Regions from separate parts of the Marinobacter sp. es.042 genome, predicted to be linked through region 2. Evidence: predicted binding sites of a transcription regulator. Region 2 holds the regulator's gene; each other region holds the start of a gene.
What was found. Region 2 encodes sigma-54, which starts transcription at its own class of promoters, with help from an activator protein. Its sites were predicted from a motif close to ANTGGCATNNANNTTGCTNT; they were not measured.
Positions count from the first base shown of each region.

Region 1: a site for sigma-54 is predicted at 2,096-2,115, ahead of glnK (P-II family nitrogen regulator). Genes of this name have one in related genera too.
Region 3: a site for sigma-54 is predicted at 3,246-3,265, ahead of flhA (flagellar biosynthesis protein FlhA). Genes of this name have one in related genera too.

Region 1 covers NZ_LT897781.1:2,652,894-2,658,149, reverse strand. Annotated here, with positions in the region: gene speE (polyamine aminopropyltransferase) at 1-213, shown strand, start outside; gene CFB02_RS12505 (ammonium transporter) at 294-1,574, opposite strand; gene glnK (P-II family nitrogen regulator) at 1,648-1,986, opposite strand; gene CFB02_RS12495 (accessory factor UbiK family protein) at 2,368-2,622, shown strand; gene CFB02_RS12490 (YifB family Mg chelatase-like AAA ATPase) at 2,686-4,218, shown strand; gene trmB (tRNA (guanosine(46)-N7)-methyltransferase TrmB) at 4,291-5,022, shown strand; gene CFB02_RS12480 (hypothetical protein) at 5,040-5,256, opposite strand, start outside.
Region 2 covers NZ_LT897781.1:545,116-550,371, forward strand. Annotated here, with positions in the region: gene rapZ (RNase adapter RapZ) at 1-348, opposite strand, end outside; gene ptsN (PTS IIA-like nitrogen regulatory protein PtsN) at 377-847, opposite strand; gene hpf (ribosome hibernation promoting factor) at 935-1,243, opposite strand; gene CFB02_RS02695 (RNA polymerase factor sigma-54) at 1,344-2,870, opposite strand; gene lptB (LPS export ABC transporter ATP-binding protein) at 3,022-3,747, opposite strand; gene lptA (lipopolysaccharide transport periplasmic protein LptA) at 3,725-4,291, opposite strand; gene lptC (LPS export ABC transporter periplasmic protein LptC) at 4,275-4,859, opposite strand; gene CFB02_RS02715 (KdsC family phosphatase) at 4,856-5,256, opposite strand, start outside.
Region 3 covers NZ_LT897781.1:700,820-706,075, reverse strand. Annotated here, with positions in the region: gene flhF (flagellar biosynthesis protein FlhF) at 1-922, opposite strand, end outside; gene flhA (flagellar biosynthesis protein FlhA) at 983-3,163, opposite strand; gene upp (uracil phosphoribosyltransferase) at 3,382-4,020, shown strand; gene CFB02_RS03430 (uracil-xanthine permease family protein) at 4,023-5,256, shown strand, end outside.

The DNA.
Region 1 (5,256 bases), 1.8 Mb from region 2:
TTGCCATTTCCTCAGCCGGTTTACCCGACGGGCTGGTGGAGTTGCACCATGGCCAGCAAGGAAAATCCGATCAAGTACTTCCGGGAGGAAGACGCCAACAGCCGACCCTTCGTTACCCGCTATTACAATGCCGGCGTGCATCGGGGTGCGTTGGCCATGCCCCAGTTCATGTTGGATGCGCTGGAAGATCAGGTGCTCCCTGGGGAAGGCTGAGGCTTTGTTCAGTTCAAGATCATGCCATAAAAAAGGGCGCCCCGAGGGGCGCCCTTTTTGATCATGCCAGCCGGCGATCATTACTTCTGGCTGACAAACTCCGGATAGGCTTCCATACCACACTCGGACAGATCCACACCTTCGTACTCTTCTTCTTCCGAGACCCTGATGCCCATGACGGCTTTCAGGATGCCCCAGACGATCAGACTGGTGACGAATACCCAGATGAAGATGGTGAGCATGCCGACCAGCTGGCCCATGAAGGTAGCGTCTGAGTTGGACAGGAGGACCGCAAAGATACCCCAGATGCCGACCACACCGTGAACAGAGATGGCACCGACCGGGTCGTCAATGCGTAGCTTGTCCATGGTTACGATGGAGAACACAACCAGGGTGCCACCAATGGCGCCGATGATGGTGGCCAGCAGGGGAGACGGATTCGCCGGTTCTGCAGTGATCGCAACCAGGCCAGCCAGAGCGCCGTTCAGGGCCATGGTCAGGTCCGCTTTGCCGAACATCAGGCGTGCCACGATCAGGGCAGCGATCAAGCCGCCGGCTGCAGCCGCGTTGGTGTTCAGGAAGACGTTGGCCACTTCGTTGGCGACACCGATACCACCCAGTTTCAGGGTTGAACCACCGTTGAAGCCGAACCAGCCCATCCACAGGATGAAGGTACCAAGCGTTGCCAGGGGCAGGTTGGCGCCCGGGAACGCGCGGATTTCACCTTTGGCGCCGTATTTACCCTTACGGGCACCGAGCAGAAGAACGCCTGCCAGGGCTGCTGCTGCGCCGGCCATGTGGACGATACCGGAACCGGCGTAGTCGCTGTAGCTCAGCTCGTACATGCCGAATACCGCGTCGCCGTTCCAGGTCCAGGAACCCTGCATCGGGTAGATGAAGCCACACATAACAACGGCAAAGCCGAGGAAGGCCCAGAGCTTCATACGCTCAGCCACGGCACCGGAAACGATGGACATGGCGGTTGCAACGAAGACAACCTGGAAGAAGAAGTCAGAAGCGCCGCTGTATTCGCCCATGTCGCCGAAGCCGGCTTCAGTGGAGGCTGCAATAACGCCGGCAATCGCTGCGTCGTCCATCTCGGCAACAGTTGTTACACCGCTCAGGAAGATACCGCCGTCGTACATGATGTCGTAGCCGACAATCAGGTACATGGTACAGGCGACCGCAAACAGGGCCACGTTCTTGGTCAGGATTTCGGTGGTGTTCTTGGCACGCACCAGGCCGGCTTCCAGCATGGCAAAGCCAGCGGCCATCCACATGACCAGGGCACCGCAAATCAGGAAGTAAAAGGTATCCAGCGCATACTGGAGTTCAAAGATGTGATTAAGATTGCTTTCCATATGAAGCCCTCCGCACGAGGCTTTTCAGGTTATAAATTTTTTTGCGTTGGCTGATCGAAAAATCAGAGCTGGTTCAGACCGCTTCTTCGCCGGTTTCGCCAGTCCGGATCCGGATGGCTTGAGCCAGTTCAGTCACGAAGATCTTGCCGTCACCGATCTTGCCGGTGTTGGCCGCCTTGGTGATGGACTCGATAACCTGGTCCAGAAGGTTGTCGCCGATAGCAACTTCCACCTTCACCTTGGGCAGGAAATCCACCACGTATTCCGCGCCACGATAGAGTTCTGTGTGGCCTTTTTGCCGCCCGAAGCCTTTGACTTCAGTGACGGTTACGCCTTGTACGCCAATCTCGGATAGTGCCTCACGGACATCATCCAATTTGAAAGGCTTGATGATCGCTGTCACAAGTTTCATTGCTTTCTCCTTGGTAAAGCCGTCTCAACAGTGAGGGCCCGTCGGCCGGTTGTTGAGCTCGGGATGCTGCCACCTCGCACACCAATTGTGCGGATTGCCTACGAGAGCTTTAGCATCGTGTATGCCAACGCAAAAAAATAGTTCAAAAACAATAAGCTACGATATCAGCGTACCAGAATGGCGCAAACTTGTGCACCAAAATAGAGCGGGTAGCCGGCCAGTGAGCCAATTTGGAGCGGGCTCCCTGGCTCTTCGCCACTTATCATAGGGTCGACCACCTACAGTATGGCAGGGGCTGCGGTGTGATACACTCCCGCTAACCGGCAACCGGCCCTGTCTTTTAGTCGAAGCCGGATATTTCAGGAATTTGTGAGGTGACGTGTGAAAGGTCCACAGGATATTTTTTCCCAGCTGCAGGGCCAGTTTGGCCAGTTTGTTCCCGACATGGCTCGCGCTGCACGGGAAGATTTTGAAACCCAGGCCCGGGCCACCGTGATGGCCGTTCTGTCTCGCCTGGAGTTGGTAACCCGGGAGGAGTTTGACGCTCAGCAGGCAGTCCTGCTGAAGACCCGTGAAAAGGTGGACGCGCTCGAGAAGCGGGTGGCCGAACTGGAAAATTCCCTGCAGAAACAATAAATCCCGGACACGTCCGGCAGGATGCCGGGCAAACAGTTCCGGTTATTACCATGGATGGTTGTCATGCTTGCTATTGTTCATTCCCGCGCCGCCATTGGCGTGTCAGCGCCTGCCGTTACCGTTGAAGTTCATCTCTCGGGCGGCTTGCCCGCGCTCTCGATCGTGGGCTTGCCGGAAACCGGTGTAAGGGAGAGCAAGGAGCGCGTCCGAAGCGCGCTTCTTAACGCCGGTTTCGAATTTCCCGCCCGAAGAATTACCATCAATCTCGCCCCCGCTGATCTGCCAAAAGAGGGTGGCCGGTTCGATCTTCCCATCGCCCTGGGCATTCTGGCAGCGTCTGGTCAGATCCCGGTCGACAGCCTTTCCGACTGCGAATTCGTCGGCGAATTGTCCCTTGATGGTGCACTGCGCCCTCTGAAAGGTGTTCTGCCGGCCGTGTTGGCCGCACGAGAGGATGGTCGGGCCTTACTGGTTCCCCACGCCAACTCCGAGGAAGCGGCACTGGCAAGCCAGGGTGACCTTCTGGCCGCCGGCCACCTGCTGACCGTGTGCGAACATCTGAGTGGTCGAGCCCGTCTTGTGCCGGTGCCCAGGTCTCCCCTGGACGAAGCGCCGGGCGGCACCCGTGAGGTGCCCGATCTGTCGGATGTCCGCGGCCAGCAGGTCCCGCGACGCACGCTGGAGGTGGCGGCAGCGGGTGGGCACAATCTTCTGTTCTTCGGTCCCCCGGGAACCGGCAAGAGCATGCTTGCCAGTCGCTTGCCCGGAATCCTGCCTGGGCTGGATGATGCGGCGGCCATGGAAGTGGCGAGCGTGCATTCGGTGGCGGGTCTGCCGGTTCGGGCCGGTGGCTGGCGTCAGCCGCCTTTCAGATCGCCTCATCATACTGCATCGGCGGTTGCTCTGGTGGGCGGCGGAAGCAGCCCGAGGCCGGGGGAAATCTCCCTGGCACATCGGGGCGTACTGTTTCTCGACGAGTTGCCGGAGTTCGAACGACGGGTGCTGGAAGTGCTCCGGGAGCCGATGGAAACCGGGGAGATCTCGATCAGCCGGGCGGCGCGTCAGGTCAATTTTCCCGCGCGCTTTCAGGTTGTTGGCGCGATGAACCCGTGCCCTTGCGGTTACAGCGGTCATCCCGGCATCGAGTGTCAGTGTACGCCGCAACAGGTTGCCCGCTACCGGTCGAAGATCTCCGGGCCTTTGCTCGACAGGTTTGATTTGCACGTTGAGGTGCCGGTACAGGGCGGCGACGTGCTGATGCGCCAGGGTGGGGACGGCGAGGACAGCGCCACAGTCCGGGAGCGTGTTCGGGCTGCCAGAGCCCGACAGTCAGAGCGGGGTTGCCTGAACGCCGCGCTGTCTGGTCGGGAATTACAGGCTGCATGCCGACTGGACGCACAGGGTGAGCAACTGCTTACCGGTGCCATGGAGAAGCTGGGGCTTTCAGCCCGGGCGTTGCATCGCATCCTTCGGGTGGCCCGCACGCTGGCGGATCTGGAAGGCTGCGAGGAACTGCGGCAAAGCCATCTGGTTGAAGCGCTGGGCTACCGGCAGCTGGACCGACAGCAGGGCCGTAACTCGGTGGTCTCCGCCTGAGCCGGGACACTCTGGTAAACTAGTGGCAAATCCCGTTAAACATGACCCGCTGCCTGCGGTTAAGGATTGCAGATGACAGACCAGAAAGAACCGCAAGATCCCAAAGAGGCCGCCGATTCGCCGGTCACCACCCGTCGCGGTGTGCGCAGCTTTGTTTTGCGCCAGGGCCGGATGACGGAAGGCCAGAAAAAGGCGTTCGAGCGGAGCTGGCCCAAGTACGGGCTGACCCGTGAAGACGGAATGATTGATCCCAGGGAAGTGTTCGGCCGCGACAACATGCTGAACCTGGAAATCGGTTTCGGTATGGGCCGGTCCCTGGCCGAGATGGCTGAGGCCGCTCCCGAACAGGATTTTATCGGGGTTGAAGTTCATCAGCCCGGTGTTGGCGCGTTGCTCAAGGAGATTGAGGACCGTGGCCTGGAAAACGTCCGGATTTACAGTATTGATGCCAACGATGTGATTGACCTCTGCCTTCCGGATGCGTGCCTGGATCGCGTGATGGTGTTCTTCCCCGATCCCTGGCACAAGAAAAAGCATCACAAGCGCCGGCTGATCCAGCACGAGTTTGTCCAGCGGGTTCGTCACAAGTTGAGGGTAGGCGGCATTCTGCACCTGGCGACCGACTGGGAGAATTATGCCGAGCATATGCTCGAGGTGATGAGCGAGTCCGAGGGCTTTGCCAACACCCAGGAGACCGGTGGCTATTCGCCGCGCCCTGACGATCGTCCAATCACCAAGTTTGAGAAGCGGGGCGAAACCCTCGGTCACGGTGTCTGGGACCTGTTGTTCTATCGCACCAATTAAGAGGTGTTGATCGGGGGTCAGTGATGCGCGAGCGGGTGGCGCCGTGACGCCCGGATGATGACCAGCCCGGCGATGCCGAGCGTGAGCGCGGTGAACTTGATAAGAGCGCATAGGGTTGCGGACAGGCTCATTTCATCGGTGGGTGGGTTGAAGTTGTTCATGAGCAGAAAGTTCTCTGCGCCATCGCTCAGGCCAGCAGTAACAAACAGCGCACGTATCCACCGTGCAACCATC
Region 2 (5,256 bases):
AGTCCTGTCGTCACTCAACGGATGTTTTCTGCGGGTGGCGTGAAAACGCTGCAGAAGCGACTGCTCGTCGGCGTCCAGGAAGATGATTTCAACGGTAACCCCGGTTTCCTGGAGGCGCCGGTAGATCTCCTCGAAATTGGCCAGCTCCCCGGAAAGGTTCCGCGCATCGATACTGACGGCCATCTTGCCCAGTCGACCAGGCCTGGTCTGGCTGGCGGCTTCCCGTGTGAGTGGAAAGAGCAGGCCAATAGGAAGATTGTCGATGCAATAAAACCCGAGGTCCTCCAGCACATGAAGTGCGGTACTCTTGCCCGAACCGGACCTGCCACTGACGATAATCAGCTTCATGACCACCTTACCTCCACTGCAGTGAATATCAGCCGCCCGAGGCGGTCATGCGCTGGTACAGCGTGCTGGCGTCCTCGCATTGCCGGAGGCGATCGCAGAACGACCGCTCGTTGAACTTCTCCGCCAGTTGGCTCAGCAGCTCAAGGTGCTCGCTCGTCGCCTCTTTTGGCACAATCAGGGCAAAGATCAGATCGACTGGCTGATTGTCGATAGCATCGAACTCCACGCTTTCTTCAAGCGTCATCAGCACACCCACCACGTGATCCAGTCCTTCCAGGCGGCAGTGGGGAATGGCAATTCCCTGGCCAATGCCGGTGCTGCCCAGGCGCTCACGGGAAATCAGGTTGTTGAAGAGCTGGGTCTCGCTGAGCGTGTTGTCCTGATGGTTTATTTGCTCGGCAATAAACTCCAGGGCCCGTTTCTTGCTGGACGCAGCTACCCTGCAGAGGGTGAGCTCCGGAGCAAGAATGTTGTCTATGGTCAGGGATGTGTCGCTCATGGATCGACTGCATTTCCGTTAAAAAAAAGGCTGCGACACGTTACTCATGTCGCAGCTCGATTAGATGAAGTGCATGAAAACAGCGCGTTAGCGAGAGCCGTTTCCGTGCATCCGTTCTACATTCTTTTCCTTGTGCTTGAGGATCTGACGGTCGAGCTTGTCGATAAGGGCATCAATGGCCGCGTACATATCCTCGTTTTCTGCCTTTGCGTGAATCTCACCACCTACCACGTGCAATGTGGCTTCCGCAATCTGGCGCACCTTTTCCACTTCCAGGGTCACCTGGCAGTTACTGATGTGGTCAAAGTGACGCTCGAGCTTCTCGAACTTCTCTGAAACGTAATCCTTCAGTGCGGGAGTCAGTTCTACGTGATGGCCTGAAATGTTGAGTTGCATAGGCGTCTCCTGTTGTCATCATGCCGGCTCCCGGGAGCCGGTCTGGGTGCTGGCGCATTGTGCGCCGGCGAATACGGTGTTGCGTCCCGTCCCGGGGTATTCAGACCAGCCGCTTGCGTTCGTTGGACGGCGGAATGTGCATGGCCTCCCGGTACTTGGCAACGGTGCGTCGCGCAACCTTGATACCCTGTTCCCCTAGCATGGCTGCAATTTTACTGTCGCTCAACGGCTTTTTGGGTGTTTCGGCGGCAATCAGCTTCTTGATCATCGCGCGTATGGCCGTGGAAGAGCATTCTCCGCCCTCATCAGTGCTGACATGGCTGGAGAAGAAATATTTCAGTTCGAAAATACCCCGGGGGGTATGCATGTATTTCTGGGTGGTTACCCGTGAAATCGTTGATTCATGCATTTCCACCGCCTGGGCAATGTCCGAGAGAATCAACGGCTTCATTGCTTCCTCGCCGTAATCCAGGAAACCCTGCTGGTGCTCGACAATACGGGTCGCCACTTTCAGCAGGGTCTCATTGCGGCTCTGCAGGCTTTTGATAAACCACTTGGCCTCCTGCAACTGATCGCGGAGGTAGGTGTTGTCTGCACTGCTGTCTGCGCGCCTTATAAGTGAAGCATAGCTGGCATTCACCCGGATGCGCGGTGCAATTTCCGGATTCAGCTCAACACGCCAGCGGCCATTGTGTTTGCGAACGATGACGTCCGGAATCACGTAGTCGGGCTCGGCGCGATCAATCACGTCGCCCGGGCGCGGATTGAGGCCTGTAATCAACGCAAGGACTTCCCTGAGTTGATCTTCTTTCAGGCGGCTGCGACGCAACAGCTGGGCGTAGTCCCGGTTGCCCAGCAGGTTGATGTAGTGGGTGATCACCAGGCGTGCCTGGGCTAGCCAGGGTGTGTCCGGCGGCAGCTGGTTAAGCTGTATCAGCAGGCATTCCTGCAAATCCCGGGCAAACACGCCAGGGGGATCGAAGTGCTGGAGGCGATGCAGGACGGCTTCCACTTCATCCAGTTCAAGGGGGTCTTCTTCGTTCTCGTCCAGCAGCCCGGCGTGGATTTCTTCCAGAGGGCTGGTGAGATAGCCCCGCTCGTCCACGGCGTCCATCAGGGCGTGGGCAATGGCCTGGTCCCGCTCACTCAGGGGAGTCAGGTTGAGCTGCCATTCCAGGTGATCCTGAAGGGTCTCGGTGGGCGAGTTGCGGGTCTCGAAATCGTGATCGTTTTCGTCGTCGTTGCGGGCTGCCGGGGCGGGGGCGGACTGGTAAATGTCATCCCAGGCCGTGTCGACCGGCAGGTCGTCCGGAATGTTATCCGGAATCTCGTTTTCCGACGCCCAGTCCGGACCGTTTTCGGATTCGTCCCAGTCGCTGGACGGTTCTGGCGTGGTCTCCGCAGCAGACTCGGCCGCGTTGGCCTCGCGCTCGTCGCTCTCGGTGGCCGTGTCGGTCTGATCGTCGTCCTCGGATGTCTCCAGCATGGGGTTGGATTCCAATGCCTGCTGGATTTCCTGTTGGAGGTCGAGGGTAGAGAGCTGGAGAAGTCGGATCGCCTGTTGCAGCTGGGGTGTCATGGTCAGGCTCTGACCCAGCTTTAACTGTAAGGAGGCTTTCATAACCATGGTTCAGGATCCGTCACTCATCAGCGCTTTGTGTCATAGGTCTTGAAAAAATCTTTATATGCCGGTTACTTGCCGCGGTTTTTCTTTACCCTAGCAAGTTCTTTGCCGAGTTTACTTGCAACAGATCATCAAAACAATGAGCCATTCACTGTCACAGCCTGAATTCGTCCCCGAGGTAGACTTCCTTGACCTGTTGATTTGCCAGGATCGCATCGGCATTGCCGGAGGCGATGATGTGCCCGCCGGAAACAATGTACGCGTTCTCGCAGATATCGAGAGTCTCGCGCACGTTATGGTCGGTGATCAGCACGCCAATCCCTTTGTCCCGCAGATGCCGGATAATGTGTTTGATGTCGCTGACGGATATAGGGTCAACACCGGCGAAGGGCTCATCCAGCAGGATGAAAGCCGGCTCCATGGCCAGGGCCCGGGCAATTTCCACCCGTCGCCGCTCACCACCGGACAGGGCCATACCAACGCTGTCCCGGATATGGGTGATGTGGAATTCCTCCAGCAGCTCCTCGAGCTTTTTCTGCCGGTCTGCCTTGCTCAGGCCTTGCCGCGTCTCGAGGATCGCCATAATGTTGTCGCGCACAGACAGCTTGCGGAAAACCGAGGCTTCCTGTGGCAGGTAGCCGATGCCCTGACGGGCCCGACCGTGCATCGGCAGCGGCGTAATATCCCGGCTGTCGATGGTGATCCGCCCGTGATCGGCAGGTACCAGCCCCACGATCATGTAGAAACAGGTGGTTTTCCCGGCGCCGTTGGGGCCTAGCAGTCCGACAATTTCCCCGCTTCGGATTTCCAGGGATACATCGATAACCACTTTTTTCTGCTTGTAACTCTTTGCCAGGTTACTGGCTCTCAGAACTGCCATCGGTTTCCTGTTTGTCAGTGCGTCTGTCGGCGCTGCGCGGCTGGATCACCATTTCTACCCGGCCAGTGCCTTCGCCGGTCTCGGCGCCGCCTTCTGCGGTTACAACGCGGCCAGCGGTATCATAGTGAATCACGTCGCCGCGGAACAGGTTGCCATTCTGCTCAATCACCGCTTCCCGTTCAAAGGTCAGCTGGCTGTCGGTGGCAGACCAGGTAATATTCAGGGCGCGGGCGTCGGTTTCACCTTCACCTTCGCGTGCCGGCTGCCTGTACCTTGCGGGGGTTCCGGAAGCTTCGATGCGGCTCAGGCCGTCTTCTGTACGGTACAGGACCACACGCTCCGCGTTCAGGCGGGTGTTGCCCTGTTCAAGCTCCACATCGCCGGTGTAAGTGGCAATGCCCTGGCCATCGTCCAGGCGGGCGTTGTCGGCGGTAACCTTGATCGGGATGTCGGAATCAAGGTCGAAAGCCGCCACCGGGCCAGCCATTGCGACTGTCAGCAGGGCGGCCAGCAGGCTCCGGTATCGGTTAGTTTCCGGTTTCATAGCGTCCTTCCACCTGGGAGTTCAGTTCCAGAATCCGCTCGTCAATCCACGCTTTCATGCCCGTGGCCCGGGTAACTCCGGTAACGTCGCGTATTTCTACGGGTGCGTCGGTATATACCATGCCCCGGTCATTATCCAGCGTCAGTGTTGATGTTGTCAGAGTGGCGTTCCGTTCACCAATACTGCGCTGAATCCGTACATTGTCAGTGAGATAGACCAGGTTCTGGTTCTGGAGCAGACTGCCATTCTCGGCTTCAACAATCCAGGGCAGAACATTGTCGCCGCCATACAGTTCGGCACGGGGAGACTCCATGGTGGCCAGGTTACCTTCTTCAAACTGTTCAATGCGGGGGCTGGAGAACCGGATTTTCAGCTTGCCCGACTCGTCGAATGACGTGTAATTGCCATTGACCACGAAGCCGTCCGGTTCGGCATCGCCCCGCAGTGCGGCTGCCTCATCATCAATGACCGGCGGTTCATCGCTTTGCCAGAGCAAAAAGACCGCGGCCACCACGGTGCCAGCCAGCGCCAGTGTTCGCAGCCAGGGCCGGTCCGGGAGCCAGCTCACGCCTCGAGCTCCAGGTAGGGTGCAAGCGCAGCATCCAGCTTACCATGGGCAGTCAGCAGCAAGTCGCACGCTTCCCGAACCGCGCCCTCGCCACCCCGGGTTCGGGTGCAGTAATCGGCATGTTGCTGCACCAGCCAGTAACCATTGGGCACGGTGATTCCGAGCCCGGCAAACCGGAGCGCAGGCAGGTCTGGCAGGTCATCACCCATATAGGCGATGGCATCAGGGCTGAGATCCATGGTGCTGACCAGTTCCTGCAGGGCCACTTTCTTGTCCTCACGCCCCTGCATGAGATGGGGGATGCCCAGATCCCGCATGCGCTTTTCGGTCAGGGGTGACTTCCGACCGGTAATAACAGCCACAGTAATGCCGGCTGCCATGAGTTGTTTGAGTCCCA
Region 3 (5,256 bases), 160 kb from region 2:
TCAGCACCAGATGACGGTCTGACAGCTCATCCAGAATATCGTCCAGACTGTGGCTTTCATCCACGACCCGCACCGGCACATTCAGGATCCGACCGAACACGAATAACTGCTCGTGCGCCGCCACCCGATAGCGGTCCGTGGTAACCAGGGCCACGGAATCGGAGCCATGCTTGAGCACGTAGCGAGCGGCGAGTTTTCCGATGGTGGTGGTTTTCCCGGACCCTGTCGGACCCACCAACGCGTAGGCGCCGCCCTCATCCAGCCACTCCATGCGGGAGGTCCGGACCCCGGTACACAGCATTTTCAGGGACTGCTTCCAACCGTCTTCCAGGCGCCCCGACTTGTGACGACGGGAAATTGACCCCGCCAGATCGCTGCCGAGGCCGAACTCCTGCAAGCGCTCGGCAAGCCTCTGCTGCACGGCGGTGGTCGCAGAAACCTCCGGCTCCGTTTGCGGCCGACGGCCCTGCATCATGTCTTTGAGCGAGCTGATCTCGGCCCGCATCTGCGCCAGCTCATCGGAATAGGCTTCCCTCGGCGCCTGTGGCAGAGGTGCAATATCACCAAAACCACCACTCACCTCTTGCTGAATGGCAGCGAACGAACCGGCGTAGCTCGCGCCCTGCGATGCCCGCTTTTCCCGGACTTCACGGATGCGGTCCCGGGACCGGCTCAGCTCGTCTTCAAGACGCCTGTGCTGGTCGGCCTGCATCTCGGCCAAGCGGGACCCGTTGGCGGCGTCTTCTGCCTGGTTGCCCAGTCGCTGGCGCGCCATATTCTCGTCATAATCCAACGCCGTCACAATTTCGACACCGCCGTCGACCCGACGATTGGAAAGGATCACGGCGTCCGGCCCCATCTGTTCACTGACCTGCTTGAGCGCCTCGGCCATGGTCTGAGCAAAAAACCGCTTTACTTTCATGATGCCTCTTCCTCCACCGGCAACGCCGTGCCGGCGCTGTCCGCTCTGTCATCCGCGCCGTTACTGGCCAACGGACGCCACGATCGTAATCTGTTTGTTATCCGGAATTTCCTGGTACGAGAGCACATGCAGGCGCTCTACCCCGTAGCTGGCGAACTTCGCCAGCACCGGCCTCAGGGGCCCGGACACCAGCAGAATGGCCGGCTTGCCGAGCATCTCCTGACGCTGGACGCTCTCCTGAAGCGAGCGCTGGAGCTTTTCAACCATATTCGGCTCCAGGACCAGGCCAATATCTTCCTGTCCGCCGGATTGTTGACTCTGCTGAACAGACTTTAGCAATAACTGTTCCAGATCCGGATCCAGGGTGATCACCGGTATCTCCGATTCGTTGCCGCAGATACTCTGGACAATCATCCGACGCAGGGACTGCCGGGCAACGGTGGTCAACAGCTTCGGATCCTGACTCTTCGGGTGCACGTTCACGATGGCCTCGGCAATGGACCGCATGTCCCGGATCGGCACTTCCTCTTTCAGGAGGTTCTGCAGCACTTTCAGCAGCAAGCTGATGGATACGGTGGTGGGCACCAGTTCCTCGGCCAACTTCGGAGAAATCTTTTCAAGCTGATCCAGCCATTTCTGGACTTCCTCGTGGCCCAGCAGCTCGTGGGCGTGTTTCTGCAGCACCTGGTTAAGGTGGGTCGCGACCACCGTACTGGCATCGACCACGGTATAGCCGAGCGTCTGGGCCTGGTCTTTCTTGTCTGGCTCAATCCAGCTGGCATCCAGACCAAACGCCGGATCCTTGCCTTCAATGCCCTCTATCTTTCCGAATACCTGACCGGGGTCGATGGCCAGCTCGCGGTCCGGATGGATTTCGGCCTCGGCAATGGTCACGCCCATCAGGGTAATGCGATAGACGTTAGGCATCAGATCGAGGTTGTCTCGAATGTGGACCGAGGGCATCAGGAAGCCGAGATCCTGGGACAACTTTTTACGAACGCCCTTGATACGACTGAGCAACTGGCCACCTTGTGACTTGTCCACCAGCGGGATCAACCGATAACCCACTTCCAGACCGACAATATCGACAGTGGACACATCGTCCCAGCCCAGCTCCTTGGTCTCTCCAGGGGCCGGTAGCTGACGACCCTGATCGCCGCCAGCATCACCGCCTGGTGGCAGATCACGCCCCGCCGGCCGCGGAGTCGCCCCGCCAGCGCCCCGCGCCGGGAATGCGCCATCTTCTTCGACGGTCTGTCTCTGGTGCTTCCAGATATACCAGGCAGCGCCGGCGGCCAGTGCACCCAGACCCAGGAAGGCCACGTGGGGCATGCCGGGAATCAGACCGAGAATGATCAGGATAGCGGCGGCAATGGACAGCGCCTTGGGCGCGCTGAACATTTGCTGGAGGATCTGGCCTCCCATGTCCTGGCTGGAGGTAACCCGCGTTACCATGATTGCAGCAGACGTGGATAGCAGCAGCGAGGGAATCTGTGCCACCAGGCCGTCGCCAATGGTCAGCAGCGCATAGCGCTCCATGGCCAGCCCGAAATCCAGACCGTGCTGCAGCATACCAATGGCAATACCGCCAATGATGTTGATGGCAAGAATCAGCAGGCCAGCAATGGCGTCGCCTTTCACAAACTTGGACGCGCCGTCCATGGAGCCGTAGAAATCCGCTTCCTGGGCAATCTCGGCACGACGATGCTTGGCCTCATCCTGATTGATCAGGCCGGCGTTCAGATCCGCATCGATCGCCATCTGCTTGCCGGGCATTGCATCCAGTGTGAAACGGGCGCTTACCTCGGAGACCCGGCCGGCACCTTTGGTCACGACCAGGAAGTTGATGATCATGAGAATCGCGAACACCACCAGACCTACGGCGTAGTTGCCGCCGATCAGAACGGCGCCGAAGGATTCGATCACTTTACCGGCGGCGTCACCACCTTCGTGGCCGTTCAGCAGAACAATCCGGGTAGACGCCACGTTCAAGGCGAGACGCAGAAGTGTGGCTACCAGCAGGACCGTGGGAAAAGATGCAAACTCCATCGGCCGCAAGGCGTAGACACACACCAGCAGAATGACAATCGATAGGGTGATGTTGAAAGTAAAGAACACGTCCAGGAGGAACGCCGGCATGGGCAGAATCATCATGCCCAGCAAGCCCATCAGCATGATGGGTATGCCCAGGTTGCCCCGCGTCAGGGTTTTGACGTTATTGAGGACTAAAGCTCTGTCCATGCCGGATACTTCTCCGATTGGCCGTGCCTGCAGGCGTTTTGAAGGTCGAAAATCTGACACCGGAGCGTCGTTTGGAAGGGTTATCGCAAGATCCGTACCACCCCTTAGGGGATTTCCGTTAAGCAGCCATTTGCGGCCTGACTCGCCTTGCCAGATGCGGTATCCTTGCGCCATTTGATCGCGACGCCAAAATTCCAACCAGACACACAGGTGACCCCATGCCAATCCACGAGGTAAAACACCCTCTGATCCGCCACAAGCTCGGCATCATGCGCCGTGCGGATATCAGCACCAAGAATTTCCGGGAGCTGGCACAGGAAGTCGGTGCACTCCTGACCTACGAGGCCACCAAAGACTTCAATCTGCAGGAAAAGACCATCGAAGGCTGGGCAGGGCCGGTTAACGTGGAACAGATTCACGGCAAGAAAGTCACCATCGTGCCGATCCTGCGGGCCGGCCTTGGCATGCTTGACGGTGTCCTCAGCCTGATTCCGGTGGCCCGGGTCAGTGTTGTCGGCCAGATCCGCAATGAGGAAACCCTCGAGGCCAGCACCTACCTTGAAAAGCTGGTGGGCGAACTGGACCAGCGCATGGCCATGATTGTCGATCCGATGCTCGCCACCGGTGGCTCAATGATCTCCACCATTGACCTGCTCAAGAAGGCTGGCAGCACCGAGATCCGGGCCCTGGTTCTGGTTGCCGCGCCTGAAGGCGTTGAAAAGGTTCTGGAAAAACATCCGGACGTGTCTATTTACACTGCCTCCGTTGATGAGCGCCTCAACGACAAAGGCTACATCCTTCCGGGTCTCGGCGATGCCGGTGACAAAATCTTCGGCACCAAGCAAAAGGACGTTTAAGAATGCAGGACCATACCAACGACCCGGTCTGGAAACAGGCTATTGCAGGCTCCCAGATGCTGCTGGTGGCGTTCGGCGCGCTGGTTCTGATGCCACTGATTACCGGGCTGGATCCCAACGTGGCCCTGTTCACCGCCGGCCTGGGCACCCTGATCTTTCACGTGGTGACCGGCGGTCAGATCCCGATTTTCCTCGCGTCGTCCTTCGCCTTTATTGCCCCCGTGATTGCCTCCAAAGGCAAGTTCGGCATGGAAGAGACGCTCGGCGGCCTGATGGCGGCGGGTATTCTCTATATTTTCCTCAGTGGACTGGTGCGGCTGCGAGGCACCGGTTTTGTCCGCCGCCTGTTGCCGCCGGTGGTCATCGGCCCCGTGATCATGACTATCGGTCTCGGCCTGGCGCCGGTTGCCGTTCACATGGCCTCCGGCCGCACCGGTGATGGCGCGAACCAGCTGATTCCCTACGACACTGCCATCTGGATCGCCATGATCTCGCTGGCCGTAACCATCATCATGTCGGTCTGGTCGAAAGGCATTTTCCGGCTGATTCCGATCATGTTCGGTGTTATCACCGGCTACATCCTCTCCGCGTTTGCCGGGATCGTGGATACCACGCCAATCCGGGACGCCGCCTGGTTTGCGGTTCCCAACTTTGTGGCGCCGGAATTCAGCTGGGGCGCCGTGCTGTTCATGATCCCCGTCGCCATTGCGCCGGCCATTGAACACATCGGTGACGTGCTGGCCATCGGCAACGTAACCCGCAAGAACTACCTGGAAAAGCCGGGCCTGCACCGCACCTTGCTGGGTGACGGCCTGGCCACCAGCGCCGCCTCCATGCTCGGTGGACCGCCCAACACCACCTACTCGGAAGTCACCGGCGCGGTTATGCTCACCAAGAACTTCAACCCCAAGGTCATGTGGTGGGCTGCCTGCATCGCCATTGTTCTGGCTTTCGTGGGCAAGTTCGGCGCAGCACTGCAGACGATCCCGGTACCCGTCATGGGCGGCATCCTCTGCCTGCTGTTCGGTTCCATTGCCGTCGTTGGCCTGAACACACTGATCCGCCACCAGGTAGATCTGTCACAGTCTCGCAACCTGGTTATCGTGGGTGTCACCCTGGTGTTCGGTATCGGCGGCATGGTGCTCGGGCACCTGGAGGGCATCGCGTTGTGCGCGGTGGCTGCCATCATCCTGAACCTGATACTCCCCGGCAGCCGCGAGGCATGGGGTAAAGCCG